4 regions of the Microvirgula curvata genome follow, and region 3 is predicted to be linked to each of the others. Evidence: predicted binding sites of a transcription regulator. Region 3 holds the regulator's gene; each other region holds the start of a gene.
What was found. Region 3 encodes FNR, which switches genes on or off when oxygen is low (the NO sensors DNR and NnrR bind a similar motif). Its sites were predicted from a motif close to TTGATNNNNATCAA; they were not measured.

Region 1: the regulator FNR is predicted to act here: its motif matches at 2,134-2,147, upstream of ACYVG8_RS03400 (ATP synthase subunit I).
Region 2: the regulator FNR is predicted to act here: its motif matches at 2,603-2,616, upstream of ACYVG8_RS12170 (universal stress protein).
Region 4: the regulator FNR is predicted to act here: its motif matches at 2,457-2,470, upstream of ACYVG8_RS03685 (ribonucleoside triphosphate reductase).

Annotation. Positions count from the first base shown of each region.
Region 1 covers NZ_BAAGUB010000004.1:270,776-275,308, forward strand. Annotated here, with positions in the region: gene ACYVG8_RS03380 (F0F1 ATP synthase subunit delta) at 1-37, opposite strand, end outside; gene ACYVG8_RS03385 (F0F1 ATP synthase subunit B) at 45-515, opposite strand; gene atpE (F0F1 ATP synthase subunit C) at 567-848, opposite strand; gene atpB (F0F1 ATP synthase subunit A) at 937-1,728, opposite strand; gene ACYVG8_RS03400 (ATP synthase subunit I) at 1,743-2,096, opposite strand; gene ACYVG8_RS03405 (ParB/RepB/Spo0J family partition protein) at 2,200-3,045, opposite strand; gene ACYVG8_RS03410 (ParA family protein) at 3,048-3,830, opposite strand; gene rsmG (16S rRNA (guanine(527)-N(7))-methyltransferase RsmG) at 3,832-4,455, opposite strand; gene mnmG (tRNA uridine-5-carboxymethylaminomethyl(34) synthesis enzyme MnmG) at 4,446-4,533, opposite strand, start outside.
Region 2 covers NZ_BAAGUB010000028.1:244,358-248,890, reverse strand. Annotated here, with positions in the region: gene glpK (glycerol kinase GlpK) at 1-776, opposite strand, end outside; gene ACYVG8_RS12175 (DeoR/GlpR family DNA-binding transcription regulator) at 1,006-1,794, shown strand; gene ACYVG8_RS12170 (universal stress protein) at 1,854-2,342, opposite strand; gene ACYVG8_RS12165 (class I SAM-dependent methyltransferase) at 2,690-3,892, shown strand; gene ACYVG8_RS12160 (dienelactone hydrolase family protein) at 3,894-4,533, opposite strand, start outside.
Region 3 covers NZ_BAAGUB010000035.1:110,540-115,072, reverse strand. Annotated here, with positions in the region: gene ACYVG8_RS15505 (RHS repeat-associated core domain-containing protein) at 1-132, shown strand, start outside; gene hemN (oxygen-independent coproporphyrinogen III oxidase) at 148-1,560, opposite strand; gene fnr (fumarate/nitrate reduction transcriptional regulator Fnr) at 1,664-2,419, shown strand; gene ACYVG8_RS15490 (flavodoxin family protein) at 2,427-2,891, opposite strand; gene ACYVG8_RS15485 (DUF1853 family protein) at 2,888-3,802, opposite strand; gene ACYVG8_RS15480 (RNA methyltransferase) at 3,808-4,533, opposite strand, start outside.
Region 4 covers NZ_BAAGUB010000004.1:323,727-328,259, reverse strand. Annotated here, with positions in the region: gene ACYVG8_RS03705 (hypothetical protein) at 271-780, shown strand; gene ACYVG8_RS03700 (colicin D domain-containing protein) at 780-1,217, shown strand; gene ACYVG8_RS03695 (colicin immunity domain-containing protein) at 1,214-1,483, shown strand; partial or broken gene ACYVG8_RS03690 (contact-dependent growth inhibition system immunity protein) at 1,648-2,132, shown strand; gene ACYVG8_RS03685 (ribonucleoside triphosphate reductase) at 2,548-4,269, shown strand; gene nrdD (anaerobic ribonucleoside-triphosphate reductase) at 4,311-4,487, shown strand; gene ACYVG8_RS03675 (anaerobic ribonucleoside-triphosphate reductase activating protein) at 4,465-4,533, shown strand, end outside.

The DNA.
Region 1 (4,533 bases), on a different contig from region 3:
CGGCGTATGGCCGCGCTACGGTAATGAGTTCTGCCATGGGCTGATTACAACTCCGCTTTGATGGAGGCCAGCAGATCAGCGTGCTTGGCGGGATCGATCTCGCGCTTCAGGATTTTCTCGGCGCCGGCGACAGCCAGATCAGCAAGCTGACCCCGCAGTTCTTCCTTGGCGCGGAGCACTTCCTGGCCGATTTCGGCACGGGCGTCGGCGATGATTTTCTCGCCTTCGCTCCGTGCGGCCTGCTTCGCTTCTTCCACGATCTGGCCAGAGCGCTTTTCCGCAGCCAGCACGAGTTCACTTGCTTGCTGCTTGGCGGTGCGGATCTGTTCCTCGACGCGTTTGCTCGCCTGTTCCAGATCCTGCTTGCCGCGCTCGGCGGCGGCCAAACCATCAGCAATGCGTTTGGCGCGCTCGTCCATCATGTTGGTAAGCGGAGGCCAAACAAATTTCATCGTGAACCACACCAGGATGGCGAAGGTAATCGCCTGTCCCAGAAGTGTTGCGTTGATATCCACGCTTGTTTTCCTCCAGTCAGTTCAACAACATCCGGCCTGGGCCGGGGTTCATTACGCGCCCAGGGCAGCCTTGGCAGCGGCCAGGAACGGGTTGTTGAACGTGTACAGCAGGGCGATACCAACACCGATCATCGAGATGGCGTCGAGCAGACCGGCGATGATGAAGAGCTTGGTTTGCAGAACCGGGATCATTTCCGGTTGGCGGGCCGAGCTCTCGAGGAACTTGCCGCCCAGGATGCCGAAGCCGAGCGCGGTACCGATGGCGCCGAGGCCGATCATGATGGCTGCGGCCAGTGCGGTCATGCCCTGAATCTGCGAAACGAGTGCTTCCATGGATCTCTCCTAAGGGGTGGGACGAGGTTGATGAGGGTAAAGCAAAACAGTGTCGCCACCGCCCGAAGGCGGCGACGACGGGGAAAACTTAGTGATCCTCGACGGCGAGGCTCAGGTACACGACGGTCAGCATCATGAACACGAACGCCTGCAGCGTGATGATCAGGATGTGGAAGATCGCCCACGGTGCGCCGAGCGGCCACTGGGCCCACCACGGCAGCAACGCGATCAGGATGAAGATCATTTCGCCGGCGTACATGTTGCCGAACAGACGAAGGGCGAGAGAGATCGGCTTGGCGATCAGTTCGATGATCTGCAGCAGGAAGTTGGCCGGAGCGAGCTTCGGACCGAACGGGGCCGAGAACAGCTCCTTCACGTAGCCGCCCACGCCCTTGGCCTTGATCGAGAAGCCGATGATCAGGAACATCACCGAAATCGACATGGCGAAGGTCGTGTTGACGTCGGCAGACGGCACCACGCGCAGGTAGACGTGTTCCGGATCGGCACCGAACACATGCTCGCCGATCAGACCGGCGATGTGCGGCAGCAAGTCGACCGGCAGCAAGTCCATCGCGTTCATCATGAACACCCAGACGAAGATGGTCAGGGCCAGCGGCGCAATCACGGCGCTCTTGGCATGGAACATCTCGCGTACCTGGGTGCCGACCATCTCGACCAGCATTTCGACCGCCAGCTGCAGGCGGCCCGGTTTGTCGACGCTAAAGTTTCGCGCCACGCGGGCGAAGATGAACAGGAACAGGAAGCCGAGGATCAGCGATACAGTGAAGCTATCGATGTTGATCGCCCAGAAGCCCCCGTCATGCGGCACCGTCGCCTGCGTCAGGTGGTGCTTGATGTACTCGGTAGCATTAGCAGCCATTTGCCCACTCTCGTTTATTTGGATAGAAGTCCAAGCCAGTATGCCGACTGCGCCAGGGCGAACCCGCCCAGCAACGCCAGTGCCGACACACTTGAAAAACCCGAAATGACCACCACGAACAGGATCAGCGTGGCGAACATTTTCATTGCCTCGGCACGAAAGTGCCGTCGCAGGATGACACCGGGGTGCGCCCGTCGCCCGTGGGCGAACCATGCGTACACCAGCGACCCCGCTATCGCGATGCCTCCCCCCGCCAGGGCGGACAGGGCACCGCGAGATGGATCCTCAGTTAGCAAAGCGGCGCAAAGCGCCGCCAGGGTGGTCAATCCAATTTGCAACCGCACGACCCGGAACACGACCGTATTCATATATGGGTACGCCCGCGGTCAAAACCCGTAGATTATATTGATGTGCAGCAAAGAGCGTCAACGTCGGCAAAGACATGGGTATATCGGAATTTAACGATATACATTATTGTCGTTTCAGCTTCTGCAGATAACCATCAAGTGAATTTAGGTCAGAATATTCAATTACCAAACGGCCATGGCCTTTCGACCCATGACGAATATGGACGGTAGTGCCGAGAATTTCGGCGATTTCCTCTTCCAGCCGGAGTACGTCCGGGTCCTTGCGCGGTGCCTTGCGGTCCTCTTCGGGCTGCTGGCGCGCCTGCGCCAGCCGTTCGGCATCGCGCACCGACAGGCCGCGTTCGGCGATATCCCGCGCCAGTTCGATCTGGTCGAGCACCGGCAGCGGCAGCAGCGCACGCGCATGGCCCATGTCGATGCGGCCGGCGTAGACCAGGTCCTGCACCGGCTCGGCCAGATTCAGCAAGCGTAACAGGTTGGTCACCGCACTGCGCGAACGACCGAGCGCGGACGCCGCCCGTTCATGGGTCATGCCGAACTCGTCGATCAGCCGCTGGATGCCGTGGGCCTCTTCCAGCGGGTTCAGTTGTTCGCGCTGGATGTTCTCGATCAGCGCGATGGCCAGCGCCGCCTCGTCCGGCACGGCACGCACCACGGCGGGGATCTCGGCCAGTCCGGCCTTGCGCGCGGCGCGCCAGCGCCGTTCGCCGGCAATCAGTTCGTAGTCGCCCAGACCGATCTCGCGCACGACGATCGGCTGGATGACCCCCTGGGCGAGGATGGATTCGGCCAGTTGCGCCAGCGCCGCCTCGTCCATGTGGGTGCGGGGCTGGTAGCGACCGGGGCGAATATCGCCGATCGGAAGCGTGGCCAGACGGTCTTCGGCCGGATTGGCGGCCAGCAATACGTCGAGCCCGCGTCCGAGCCCCTTGAATTTGGGTTTGGACATCATCAGGCAGGTATGGCTTGGGTTTCGAGCCGGGCGATCAATTCATCGGCCAGCGTCAGGTAGGCTCGGGCACCGCGAGCGGCGCGATCATAGGCGAGGACCGGCAAGCCGTAGCTTGGCGCTTCCGCCAGGCGCACATTGCGCGGGATCACGGTGGTGAACACTTTGCCGCCGAAATGCTGGGTCAGCTGGGCCGAGACCTGCTGGGCCAGCGTCGAGCGCGTATCGAACATCGTCCGCAGCAGGCCGACGATGTCGATGCCCGGATTCAGCGCGCCGCGCATCTTGCGCAGCGTGGTCACCAAGTCGGACAGGCCTTCGAGCGCATAGTACTCGCACTGCATCGGGATGATGACGCCATCGGCGGCAGCCAGCCCGTTCAGGGTCAGCAGGTTCAGCGCCGGCGGACAGTCGAGCAGGATGTAGTCATACCCGGACTTCACCGTGGCCAGCGCCGCGCGCAGCCGCGTTTCGCGCTGGCCGACACCGACCAGCTCGACCTCGGCCGCAGCCAGGTCGCGATTGGCCGGCAGCAGGTCATAGCCTCCCGCCTCGCTGCGGCAGCATACCGAGTCGAACGGCGCGGCATCGATCAGCAGGTGATAGACCGTGTGTTCGAGCTGCGACTTGTCGACGCCGGAGCCCATGGTCGCATTGGCCTGCGGGTCGAGGTCGACCACCAGTACCCGACGGCCCTTCTCGGCCAGGCTGGCAGCGAGATTGACGACGGTCGTGGTCTTGCCCACGCCACCCTTCTGGTTGGTGACTGCGAGGACACGGGCCATGTCAGGCCAGTCCCAGGCGCACCAGATGCCGGTCGGCATCCAGACCGGGCACTTTGAGTTCGATCACGTCGAGCACTTTCACATCCTCCGGCAAATGCGCGATTTCCTCGTCCGGGTACACGCCCTTCAGCGCGGCCCATTCGCCGCCATCGGCGAGCAGGTGACGCGTGAGGCGCACGAACTCGGCCAGTTCGGAAAAGGCGCGAGAGGTGATGACGTCGAAGCGGCGCTCCGGCGCAAAAGCTTCGACACGCTCGCAGACCACGTCGGCATTTGCAAGTCCGAGTTCGATCACGGCCTGCTTGAGGAAGGTGGTTTTCTTGTGGTTCGCGTCCAGCAGCGTCAGTTGCCAGTCCGGCCGGCACACGGCGAACGGGATGCCGGGCATGCCGCCACCCGAGCCCACGTCGAGGATGTGGCTGCCGCGAATGCTGCCCAGCGCGGCCAGGCTGTCGAGGACGTGATACGCGACCATGCGTTCGGTTTCGCGCACGGCGGTCAGGTTGTAGACCTTGTTCCACTTGTCGAGCAGCTCGACATAGTGGACCAGCAGGAGCTCCTGCGCGGCGGTAAGCGTGAGTCCCAGCGTGTCGGCGCCGAGGTGCAGTTCGTCTTTCAGGGACATTCTTTGGCTTTCGTGACTAGGCCGGCCCGTTTCAAATGAACGAGCAGCAGGGATATCGCCGCCGGGGTGATGCCGGAG
Region 2 (4,533 bases), on a different contig from region 3:
CCGTAGGTGGACTTGACCATGCCCGGCTCGAAGCACGCCTGGCCGACCGTGGCGGCCTGCTGGTCGCCGGCCATGCCGGTAATCGGCATCAGGTCGCCAAACAGCCGCGTCTGGCCGAAATCGGTTGCCGAATCGCGCACCTCGGGCAGCAGCGAGCGCGGGATGTCGAACAGCGCCAGCAGTTCGTCGTCCCACTGCTGGGTATGGATATTGAACAGCAGGGTACGGGCGGCATTGCTGGCGTCGGTCGCGTGAACGCGGCCCTCGGTCAGCCGCCACAGCAGAAAGCTGTCGATGGTGCCGAACGCCAGTTCGCCGGCCTCGGCCGCCGCACGGGCGCCGGGCACGGTTTTCAGCAGCCATGCCAGCTTGGTCGCGGAAAAATACGGGTCGAGCAGCAGACCGGTGCGCCCGGCGATCCAGTCCTCGTGATCGGCCAGCGCCTCGCAGTCGGCGGCGGTGCGCCGGTCCTGCCAGACGATGGCGTTGTGCAGCGGACGGCCGCTGCGGCGATCCCACAGTACGGTGGTTTCGCGCTGATTGGTCACGCCGATGGCGGCAATGCGGCTGCCGTCCTCCAGTTGCGACAGGGTTTCGCGCACGCAGTGGCGCACATCGTCCCAGATCCGCTCCGGGTCGTGTTCGACCCAGCCTGAGGCCGGATAGATCTGCGGCAGCTCCCGCCCGCTGCTGGCAGCGGCGTGGCCGTCGCGGGTGAAGGCAATGGCACGCGAACTGGTCGTGCCCTGGTCGATGGCCAGCAGGTATTCAGGCATTTTTCGGGCCGCAGGCAGGGATGGGCGAAGGCCCGATCCGGGTGGAGAAATGGACGCCGGTCATTTTATGTCAAACCTCGCCATTGCCGCCGTCTGTCGGTTTTTTCCTGGTGCCCTGTTTCGATTCCGAACCGGAACGCAGGGCAATGGTGCGGATGCTTTCGTTTGCGCACCCCTGTCAATCATGCTAAAAACATGTGATCCAAACGCAACACAAGATCCCTGCCAGATGAATCGCCTGCCGCGTCATGAACAGATCCTGAAGCTGGTACGGGCCAGCGGGTTCATGCCGATCGAGGAACTCGCCCGTCTGCTCGATGTCACGCCGCAAACCATCCGCCGCGACATCAATACCCTGTCCGAAGAAAACCTGCTGCGCCGTTTCCACGGTGGTGCCGCCCTCGGACCCAGCGTCGAAAACGAGGAATACGCGACCCGCAAGGTCAAGAACCAGGCCGAAAAGACCCGGATCGCCAAGCTGGTCGCCGAGCACGTGCCGGACGACTGTTCACTGTTCATGAGCATCGGCACCACGATAGAGGCTGTCGCACGCGAGCTGATCATCAATCACCAGCACCTGCGCGTCATCACCAACAACCTGAATATCGCCACCATCATTACCCGCCGCCCCGACTTCGAAGTCATCATTACCGGTGGCGTGGTGCGCAGCAAGGATGGCGGGCTGACCGGCATGGCGCCGGTCGACATGATCGAGCAGTTCAAGGTCGACTACGTGATCATGGGTGCCAACGGCATCGACAACGACGGCACGCTGCTCGACTACGACTACCGCGAAGTCCGCGCAACCAAGGCCATGATGAACAATGCCCGTCAGCGCTTCCTGGTCGTCGACTCGAGCAAGTTCGGCCGCAACGCGATGATGAAGGTATGCCATATCGGCGAGATGAACGCACTGTTCACCGACGACGAGCCGCCGGCCGAGCTGATGCCGCATCTGAACGAGAACAGCGTGCGCCTGTTCGTGGTCGAAGGTCAGCCGGCTCCCGTGCGCGGATAAGTCCCCCGCGCATTGCGGACAGCAGAACGCCGGGCCATGCCCGGCGTTCTGCTATCCGCTTACAGCACCGGACGGCGCTTGCCCGGCGTGTGCTCGCTGGTTTCCGAACGCACCACCAGCAGCGGCATGTCGGCCTGACGCATGACCGACTCGGCCACACTGCCGAGCATCATGTGCATCAGTCCGCTGCGGCCATGCGTGCCCAGCACCAGCAGATCGGCCGGCACGCTGCGCGCATAGTTCAGCAGCCCGTCGGCGATTTCATCGCCACCGCCCCAGCACTCGGCGATGAACAGCGACGGTTCCAGACCGGCGGCGCGAGCCTGCGCAGCGGCCCCTTCCAGCCGCGCCTCGCCGTGGCGGTGAGCCAGTTCGGCCAGCTTGGCCTTGTCAGCCAGCACCACTTCTTCCAGTGCCAGTTCGAACAGATTGACGATATGCACCAGGTGCAGTTGCGCACCTGCCAGTTTCGCCACTGCGATGGCCTGTTCGAGCGCTTGCGACGCGTTGTTGCTCTCGTCGATCGACGCAACGATGTGCTGGTACATGAGGACTCCTTGGATTTTCACGATGACTGGACGCCGGCACGGCCCGATGCCCTGTCTCCACATCATTTTCCCATGATGGGGCTGCACCGGCCGCAGGCGAAAACACCTTCTCTCCCCCTGCCGGCCGACCGGGCCCGGCAACCGCTGTCACGGCCGGTTCATTAACGGCAGGGAAACCGATACGTGCGGGAATGATGGCAATGAGGATAACGCAATCCCCCGGCCCGCCGCGACGGCAGCTGTCATATTCGGCAAACGATTTGACGTGAAGCAAGCGCCAACCGTGACTATGCTCAAGTGACCATCGAATCGTTGTCCTCCGGCTTGAGCAGGAAAAGGAGACTGCCATGTTGACCAAGTCCACACTCGCAGCCGTTCTGGCACGGCTGACCGGCCCCGGCTTCCAGGTGAAATGGTGGGACGGTGATGTCCGCCGCTACGGCGGGGACGAGCCTGCGTTCGGCCTGAATTTCCATGCCGAACCGGCCTTCAACGCCGAAGATCCCATGGTATCGCTGGGCGAAGCCTATATGGATGGCGTGCTCGACTTCGATGGTGACTGGGATGCCATGCTGGGGCTGATCAACAGCAACCGGCAGATACTGGACGGCCCGCTGGCGCGGGTGGCCGGTGTGGCACGCACACTCGACCGGTTGCGGCTGCGGGCGAGGCAGAAGGAAAACATCGCCCATCATTACGATATCGGCAACGATTTCTACCGCATGTGGCTCGATCCGGACATGAACTACTCGTGTGCGTATTTCGCCACAGCGGACATGACGCTGGAGCAGGCACAGCAGGCCAAGATCGACCATATCCTCGCCAAACTGTGTCTGAAACCGGGCGAACGACTGCTGGACGTCGGCTGCGGCTGGGGCGCCCTGCTGATCCGCGCGGCCCAGCGCCACGGCATCTGCGGCGTCGGCCTGACCCTGTCTGCGGAACAGGCCGACGCCGGCCGCGCACGCCTTGCCAAAGCCGGTCTGTCGGACCGGATCGAGATCCGGCAGATGGATTACCTCGACCTGTCCGGTGCCAGCGACCGTTTCGACAAGGCGGTCAGCGTCGGCATGTACGAGCATGTCGGTGAACGGCATGCCGCCCGCTATTTCGCCCGTGTCGCCGATGTGCTCGAACCGGGCGGCCTGTTTCTGCTGCATACCATCGTCGGCCATACCGACGATGGCAACACCAACCGCTGGGTCGAGAAGTACATTTTTCCCGGTGGCGAGATCCCGTACCTGCCGCGGCTGGCCGATACCGCCGCAAAAACCGGCTTCTTCCTGCTGACGCAGGAAAGCCTGCGCCTGCACTACGCCGCCACCCTGGCGCACTGGCGCGCCAATTTCGACCGTCATCTGGATGCGGTCCGTGCCCGTTTCGATGAACGCTTCGTGCGCATGTGGACGCTGTACCTGCGCGGCAGCGAGGCGTCATTCCGTGGTGGCGGGCTGGATCTGGGCCAATTCCTGTTCTCGCGCGGACTGGCCGCACATCCGCCGCGCCATCAGGCGCACCTGTACAGCGGCGGGGAGCCGGTGCTGTGGTAGCTCAGGCCACGCCATGGCGACGGAACCACTCCAGCATGCGGCGCCAGCCATCCGTGGCGGCGCCTTCCCGGTAACTGGCCCGATAGTCGGCAAAAAAGGCATGCGGCGCATCGGCATAGATGACGATTTCGCTGCCGCTGGCACCGATTTCCGCACGCATGCGCTCGACAGTATCGAGCGGAATCCCGCTGTCGGCCCCGCCATACAGGCCAAGCACCGGCACCCTGAGCCCGGCGCCGATATCGACCGGTTGCTGCGGCGTCAGCGCCGTGTGCTCACCGACCAGCCGGCCATACCAGGCGGCAGCGGCCTTCAGCGTCGGCCGGTGCGCCGCGTACAGCCAGGCGATGCGCCCGCCCCAGCAGAACCCGGTAATGGCCGCACGCCCGGTATCGCCATGGCTGTGGGCCGCGGCCCAGGCCAGTGCCGCGTCGAGGTCGGACAGCACCTGCGCATCCGGCACCCGGCTCACCACCGTGTCCATGATGGTCGCGATGTCACTGATCCGCGACACGTCTCCCTGGCGAAAATACAGTGCCGGTGCCACTGCGCAGTAGCCGAGCCGGGCCAGCCGACGGCAGATATCCTGGATATGGGCGTGAATGCCGAAAATTTCCTGTACTACCAGCACGACCGGCCAC
Region 3 (4,533 bases):
CCGTACGAGGACGTCCGGGTCTTCCAGGCTCAGGGCATGTGGACCTCTGCGCGCACCAGCCTGGTCAATACGGTCCGGTTCGAACAGCAGAGCGCAGCGATTTACCTGAGGCAGCTGTACGCACGCCATTGATACGGCGTCAGCGGCTCAGATCGTCTTCGAGTAGCGGGCGTGGGTCTGTTTCTCGCGCAGATAGCGGTCGAACACCATGGCAATGGTGCGGATCAGGAAACGCCCCTGCGGCGTCACGGCGATCCACTCGTCATCCAGCTCGACCAGTCCGTCAGCCTCGTATTCGGCCAGCCGGGCCATTTCCGGCGCGAAATACTGCTTGAAGTCGATGCCGAAACCCTCGCCCATCGCTTCCATCGACAGCGAGAAGCGGCACATCAGCGCCTGAATGATTGCCCGGCGCAGCAGGTCGTCGGCACTCAGCAGCAGACCGCGGACGATCGGCAGCCGGCCTTCGTCCAGCATCGCATAATACTGTTCGAGGTCTTTTGCGTTCTGGTGATAGCTGGCGCCGACCTTGCCGATGGCCGAGGTCCCGATGGACACCAGATCATGGTCGGCATGGGTCGAGTAGCCCTGGAAGTTCCGTTGCAGCCGTCCCTGGCGCAGGGCCACGGCCAGATCGTCGTCCGGCAGGGCGAAGTGGTCCATGCCGATGAATTCGTAACCGGCATCGGTCAGCATCTGCACCGCCATCTGCAGAATGTCGAGCTTGACCTCGGCCGACGGCAGATCCGCTTCGTTGATGCGCCGCTGCGGCATGAAGACCGTCGGCAGGTGGGCGTAGTTGTACAGCGCCAGCCGGTCCGGACGGATGCTGAGCACCGTCTCCAGCGTACGCCGGACCGAGTCAACGGTCTGGTGCGGCAGGCCGTAGATCAGATCGAGGCTGACCGACTTGAAGCCGGACGACCGCGCGGCGTCGATGACCGTCAGCGTCTCCTCGACACTCTGTACCCGGTTGACGGCCTTCTGCACCTGCAGATCAAAATCCTGCACCCCGACCGACATGCGGTTGAAGCCCTGGGTCGCCAGCAGCCGCACCGTGTCGGCGCTGACCTTGCGCGGATCGATCTCGATCGAGTATTCGCCAGTGGGCAACAGGTTGAAATGGCGACGGATCGCGTCCATCAGCCGCTGCATCTGCTCGTCGGACAGGAAGGTCGGCGTGCCGCCGCCGAAGTGCAGCTGGATCAGGTCCTGGCGCGGCCCCAGCCCTTCGGCATGCAGCGCCAGCTCGCGTTCGAGATAACCCAGATAGGTATCCGCACGCGTCTTGTCCTTGGTAATGACCTTGTTACAGGCGCAGTAGTAGCAGACTGTATTACAGAACGGTATATGAGCGTATAATGATACTGGCTTGGCGCTGGCGCCGATTTGCCTTTGCTCAAGGCAGTGGCGATAATCTACGCCGTTGAATTCGGTGGTAAAACGGTCTGCCGTCGGATACGAGGTGTAGCGAGGACCGCTGCCGTCGAGGCGTTCGATCAACTCTCGGTCGAAAATGAACTGGGCGGGAGCCACGTTGTCGTGAATTGCTGTCGTCATAAATGGATAAACCTCTCAGGCAGTGAACCACTTTGCCTGAATCGTGCAGGGGCGCCTTTGATAGTCGTCAAGCCTGGCATGATAACAACCTGAACGGATCATCATGGCCGAACACAATCCGCTTACTGCCCACACGCTGAAGATCTCCTGCTCGAACTGCAGTCTTCGCGAATTGTGCCTGCCCATCGGACTCAATCGCGAGGAGATGAGCCAGCTCGACGCCGTGATCCGGCAGAGCCGGCGCCTGAAGCGCGGCGAGTACCTGTTCCGCGCCGGCGAGGCGTTCAAGTCCATGTTCGCCATCCGGACCGGCTTTTTCAAGACCTGCATTTCCAGCCATGACGGCCGCGAGCAGGTCACCGGTTTCCAGATGTCCGGCGAGCTGCTGGGCCTGGATGGCGTCTCCAGCAGCCTGCACGGCTGTGATGCGATCGCGCTCGAGGATGCCGAGGTCTGTGAACTGCCGTTCTCGCGCATGACCAGTCTCGGTCGTGACATCCCGACCCTGCAGCATCATTTCTTCCGGTTGATGAGCCGTGAAATCGTCCGTGACCAGTCGGTCATGCTGCTGCTCGGCAACATGAAGGCGGAAGAACGTCTGGCCGCCTTCCTGCTCAACCTGTCCCAGCGCTTCTCCGCCCGCGGCTTCGCCGCCAACGATTTCATCCTGCGCATGAGCCGTGAGGAAATCGGTTCCTTCCTCGGTCTGAAGCTGGAAACCGTCAGCCGCACGCTGTCGAAATTCCAGGCCCAGGGCTGGATCATTGTCGAACACAAGCACATCCAGCTGATTCAGCCGGAGAACCTGAAGACCCTGGTCGGCGGCTGCCAGCAGAGCATGCCGATCGCCACCACCTGAACCCGGTTCAGAACAGTCCCAGCGACAGGCCGAGCGCCAGCGTCGCACCGACCTCGGCCGCGCGCTCCAGCGCGGCCTGGTCGGGCTCCCCATGCACGATCAGCGGCTCGCAGGCCGGCGTCAGCGGATAGCCGCGCGCAATGCGTTCGATCGCGACTCGCGCCCCGCTGCCGTCATTGCCGGCACAGATCAGGATCGCATACGGCAATCCTTCCACCCGCCCCTGGGCCGGGTAGAACGTGCGATCGAAAAAATCCTTCAGCGTGCCGGCCATGTAGCCGAAATTTTCCGGCGTGGCGACAATCAGGCCGTGACAGGCCAGCAGATCGTCGATGCCGGCCTGCTGCGCCGGCAGCAGCCGCACGTCGATCTCCCCCTCGCCCGCCTCACTGGCCGCCGCCGCCGCCGCCCGCGCCAGCTGCAGGTTGCGCCCGGTCTGACCGGCCCACAGGATCAGCAGCTGCTTCATCATTCCTTCTCCCCGCCATCCAGCGCCGCGATGCGCGCCATCAGGGTGGCCAGCCGGCCGGGCTCCGGCCAGTGCGCCGGCACCACGAAGCCGCGCGACACTTCCTGCCAGTCGTCATCGTCGACGGCCTGCATTTCCGCCACCATCAGCGCCTCTCTCCTGCCCGCCAGCCGCGCCTGCAGCTCGGCGGCGGTCTGCACGTCGGCCCGGCCAGCCCGGGCCGGGGACAGCCAGTCGAGCCGGAGCAGGTGCAGATAGCGGCTGTCGGCCGCCCGTGCCGGCCAGGCCTCCCCCTGATGCCGCCACCAGTGCACCGGTTCGCCGCTGCCGGCCGGCCGGAACAATTGCCCGCGCAACACGGTAAAGGCCGGGCAGCCGGCGAAACCGGGCGGGAGGGTCGCCGCCGCACGCGCATCGCCGGCCAGCGCCAGCTGGCGCACCAGTTGCGCACGTTTCAGCGCCAGCGCATCGCGCAGGTCGGTCCCGGCCCAGCACTGCGGCGCGACTTCCAGATAGAACTTGCACGCCATTTCGACATGGAGCGGCCGTCCGTCCAGCCGCAGCAGGAAATCGAACTCACCAAGGGTATGCGCCTCGACCCGCACCGCGCGGTTGGCCGCCACCAGTTCAAGCTGCGCACTCCGCTGTGCCAGCCAGAAGGCCAGCAGCGCCTCGGCATGGGCGCCAAGGCGCCCGGTGCGCCGGGCCGCCAGCCAGTCCAGCAATACGGCAGGGCGGCGGTCCAGTGCCAGCAGCCGTTCGGCAGCCCGCGGTCCGGCCAGCAGGGCCCGGTCGAACTCGACACCGCTGTCCCACGGCGACGGCCCGAGCAGCAGTGACGCCAGTGCCCGCACCGCCGGTTCGCGCAACGAGGCCAGCAACGGCAGCAGGCGGGGATCGGCGGCGCAGTTCACGCGACTCAGTCGTGTCGGTACGGGTCCGGCCCGCAGCGGCGTTCGATCTGCTTCAGCATGCCGCGCAGGATATCGATCTCCTGCCGCTCCAGGCTGGCGCGGTCATACAGGGTGCGCAAGCGGCGCATCAGCCGTTCGCCATTGCGCCGGTCATAGAAACCGATACCGTCGAGCACCCGGTCGAGATGACCATAGAACCCTTCGACCTCTTCATGACTGGCCAGTTCGGCATTGGCCCGCAAATGATCAAGCGGAAATGCCAACTGGCTGAACAGCTCATAGCACATGACCTGTACCGCCTGGCCGAGGTTCAGCGAAAAATAGTCCGGGTTGCCGGCAATGGTGACCAGCCGGTTGCAGCGCGCGACCTCGTCGATCGACAGTCCGTAGGTTTCGTTGCCGAACACCAGTGCAACCTCGACCCCGTCGCGGGCCGCCGCCAGCAGCTCGGCACAGGCGTCGCGCGGCGCGGCCAGCGGCGTGGTCAGCTCGCGCTTGCGGCTGGTCAGCGCACAGGCGATGGACACGCCTTCCAGCGCGGCATCGAGCGTGCCGGTCACCACGGCGTTCTCCAGCACATCGGCCGCGCCGGATGCCAGCGTGGTCGCCTCGGCATCGGGAAAACGCTTTGGCTCGACCAGATACAGGCGGGTCACGCCCATGGTCTTCATCGCGCGCGCGGCGGCGCCGATATTGCCGGGATGGGAAGGACGCGCCAGAACGACGCGCAC
Region 4 (4,533 bases), on a different contig from region 3:
CAGCCTGCTGCCCTGGCCAGCCTGAGCCGGGATACCCGCGCCACCGGCAACGCCCTGAAACCGATCTTCGACCAGAAGCAGATCGAAGCCGGCTTCGCCATCGTTGGCGCGCTGCAGCGGGAGGCCGGGACCTTCCTGGGCAACCGGGCGCAGGAAGCGGATGCACTGAAAGCACAACTGGACGACGAGACCGACCCGGCGCGCCGCCTGACCCTGGCACAGCAGTACCGGGAAGCGGCCAGGTGGGGGCCGGGCGGCGACTACCGGCGGGTGGTCACGGCACTGACGGCTGCCGCCGGGGGCAACGTCAGCGGGGGTGCCGCGCAGATGCTGCAGGGGGCGACGGTCAACTACCTGCAGGGACTGGCGGCGGAGAAGGTCAAGGAGATCGCCGACAAGCTGGACAGCGAAGTGGCCCGTGCCGCGTTGCAGGGACTGGTGGGCTGCGCAGGAGCCGCCGCTCAGGGTGGCAGTTGTGGCGCAGGAGCCAGCGGCGCCGCGGCCAGCGTGGTGTTGAACAATTTACTGGATGGCCTGAACGGCAAGGCGGTTGGCAGCCTGACGGCGGAAGAAAAAGAAGCCCGATCCAAGCTCATCAGCAGCATTGTGGCCGGCACGGCGGCTGCCACGGGAGGCGAGACGGCTGCCGCCACCATCGCGGCAAAGCTGGAGACGGAAAACAATGCGCTGGCGCTACCGTTTCTCTTGCCGGGTACGACAAAGCCGAGCGGGATCTCGGGCTGGAACCAAGAGGGTTTGCTGAGCAGCTTGCCGAGCTGATGGGCAAGGGGCTTGAGGGAATTCCGCTGACGCAAGCAGGATGGGCGCAGTACCTTATTGAAAACCTCGGCGGCGCTGTCAGGGTCTATGATCCGAACAGCTATTCCAAAGAACCTATTTCAGGTGAATCAACAAGCATTTCTCAGCAGCAGCTAGACAGAAAATTCAAACATGCTGCTGATTTTGGTGTGGTAACTGCAAAGAAAAATCCTAGCACACTTGGTCAATTTGGAGCAGCCATCGAATCTCATTTAAATTCTAAACACACGGAGCCTCATGGGACTTATGGATTTTTAAAAGACTCAAAGGTATTTTTTAATCCAAAAACAAATAATGTTGTAGTGCTGGATAGTGCAGGTAAATTTGTTACGGGATTCAAATTAGATCCTAATACGCCACAATTTGAAAATTATATAAAAAATGGAATTCTACGATGAGTGCTACCCTTTTAGATTTAGCTAAGTCTTTTGTTGATGGGGAAATATCTGCCTCTGACTTCTCTGATATATATATTAATTTATGGAGGGTTGAGAGAGATAGTGGAATCATTCTGAATGATGAACCCCACCTAAGTGAGTGCTTATCTAGCATATTTTGCGCTGCTGATATGTACTGCGCAGATGATGAAACCCGTGAGGTATACGAATTTAACGATGGTCAACTAAAAAATGAAATTTTGTCAATCATTGACAGGTGCTTGTGACTTTTTATCCCCTTTCTGACCTGATCTGCTCCCGGATTTTTACCCCACGGCAAACTGGAATTTATACCCTGTCGCGAGCATTTATCCACAGGAGCGACTTCATAAAGCAGTTGAGTATGGGGAATCGCAAAGTGTAAAAATTGTCTTTACAATGGTGAGGTAATATGGAAAAGAAAAAATGGGCCAATGCACTTTGGAACGGTGATTTTTTTTGTATTGAGACATATTCGGGGCTGGGCTTGCTAGGAAGAGATTATGCAGGCGCGCAATGTTTGCTTTCGGCAGAGGCTACTGATAAAGAATTGGGCATTGCGCTACTTGTGGCACTTTCAAAAAGCCGTGAATTGACGCTAGAGGAATATGGAATTTTTTTGATTATAAAAAACGGAAAATTGAACACGAAAAGTGGGTAATGTTGTTAAAAGAAAAATATAAATATAAAACGAAAAAAACCTTATTCAGAATTATGCGAACTTGTGTGGTTGAGAATGATGAAATGACCATAAAAATAAATCCTACATGGCATGCACAGCTAGAGGCGTGGAGCGGAACCGGAATAAAAGAAAGCGACAAAGTCATTATCCCGTCAAACAGCTCTGAGGCAGAAATTGGCGCTGCACTCCGGCTGGCATTCAGTCGCTGTAGATAAGGGGGACAGCCATAAGCTACATGCCCTCTGTGAAAAAGGACTTCGCACGTGCTTCCCTGAACGACTGCTCAAGCCCCGGCAGGCTGGTCGCGACGTGTGCCTGTCGGTGGATGGGAAAATCTGGATTGGCCGGGTCCGGCCCGATTGCCATCGGCCAGTGCGCCGGGACTGCCACCGGCCTGGCACTACCAGCAGGCCAGTAACCTGAGTCAGTCGCTACCGATGGTGGTGGTCGCAGCAGGTCCGGAAGTACTGGCCGGCATGCCCGGTAATCGCCCGCCGTACCACCGTCGCAGGGATGAGTCAGCCTCCTTTGCGCGGCTTTTGACCCCGATCAAGCCTTTCTGTCTTACCCGTGTCATGGACAAAAAATCAACATATAGTGCAAACCTGACTTAAAACACTAGATGTTGTGATGACTGACACGACGCTTATCAATCCGTTGAGTACGCTCGACGAATACCTCAGCCGCGCCGACTGGCGCGTCTCCGCCAACGCGAACCAGGGCTACAGCCTCGGCGGCATGATCCTGAACGCGGCCGGCAAGCTGACTGCCAACTACTGGCTGGATGGCATCTACACGGCGGAGATTGCCCGGGCGCACCGCGACGCGGACTTCCACCTGCACGATCTTGACGTGCTGGCCGGCTATTGCGCCGGGTGGTCGTTGCGCCAGTTGCTGCATGAAGGGTTCAACGGCGTACCGGGACGGATCGAGGCAGGGGCGCCGAAGCACCTGTCGTCGGCGCTCGGTCAGATGGTGAACTTCCTTGGCACGCTGCAGAACGAATGGGCCGGTGCGCAGGCGTTCTCCAGTGTCGACACCTATCTGGCGCCGTTCGTTCGCCGCGACGGGCTCGACGACCGTGCCATCGAGCAGGCGATGCAGGAGTTCGTCTACAACCTCAATGTGCCGTCGCGCTGGGGCACGCAGACGCCGTTTACCAACCTGACCTTCGACTGGACCTGCCCGGTGGACCTGCGCGAGCAGATTCCGGTCATCGCCGGCGAGGAAATGCCTTTCAGCTATGGCGACTGTCAGCCGGAAATGGACCGCATCAATCGCGTGTTCCTCGATGTGATGTCGCAGGGTGACGTGCATGGCCGCGCGTTCACTTTTCCGATTCCGACCTACAACATCACTCCGGACTTCGACTGGGATAGCGACAACGCCGACCGCTTGTTCGCGATGACCGCCAAGTATGGCCTGCCGTACTTCCAGAACTTCCTGAACTCGGATCTGGAACCGCAGATGGTGCGTTCGATGTGCTGCCGGCTGCAGCTCGACCTGCGCGAACTGCTGAAGCGCGGCAATGGTCTGTTCGGCAGCGCCGAGCAGACCGGTTCGCTCGGCGTGGTGACGCTGAACTGCGCCCGGCTCGGTTATCGCTTCGCCGGTGATCGCGATGCGCTGTTCGCTGCCACCGACCGGCTGCTGGAACTGGCGCGCGACAGCCTGGAGATCAAGCGCGAGAAAGTTCAGGGCTGGATGGATGCCGGGCTGTACCCGTATTCGCGTCGCTACCTCGGCACGCTGCGCAATCACTTCTCGACGGTGGGGGTGAACGGCATCAACGAGATGGTGCGCAACTTCAGCGGCGGCGCCTGGGATATCGCCAGCGAGGACGGACTGCAGCTGGCAGTGGATCTGCTCGACCATATTCGTGCTGCCATGGTCCGCTTCCAGGAAGAAACCGGCCATCTGTACAACCTCGAAGCCACGCCGGCGGAAGGCACGACCTACCGCTTTGCCCGCGAGGACCGCAAGCGCTTCCCGGACATCCTGCAGGCCGGCACGGCCGACAAGCCGTACTACACCAATTCCAGCCAGTTGCCGGCCGGTTATACCGACGATCCGTTCGCGGCACTGGCGCATCAGGAGCCGCTGCAGCGCCGCTATACCGGCGGCACGGTCCTGCACCTGTACATGACCGAGGCGATCAGCTCGGCTGATGCATGCAAGCGGCTGGTGCGGCGTTCGCTGGAGCGCTTCCGCCTGCCGTACCTGACGGTCACGCCGACCTTCTCGGTCTGCCCGGTGCACGGCTACCTCAGCGGCCATCACGAATACTGCCCCAAGTGCGACGCCGAGAAGCTGGCCAGCCGCGCGGCGGGCCAATGCGGGTGTGCGGCCTGAACGCCGCCATTCCGTCCACTTCCATCCGAGGAGAGAAATCCATGACTCAGCACGACCAACAATCGACCCGTTCCACGCTGGCGCCGGAAGAGCGCACCCGCTGCGAAGTGTGGACCCGGGTAATGGGCTATTTCCGCCCGGTGTCGGCGTTCAATGTCGGCAAGCAGGGCGAGTTCGAAGAACGTGTCCACTTCGATGAATCCCGTACCCGTCATTGAGCGGCAGGCGACAGCGGTGACCGGCGGCCTGCCGGTCGCCGGTGTC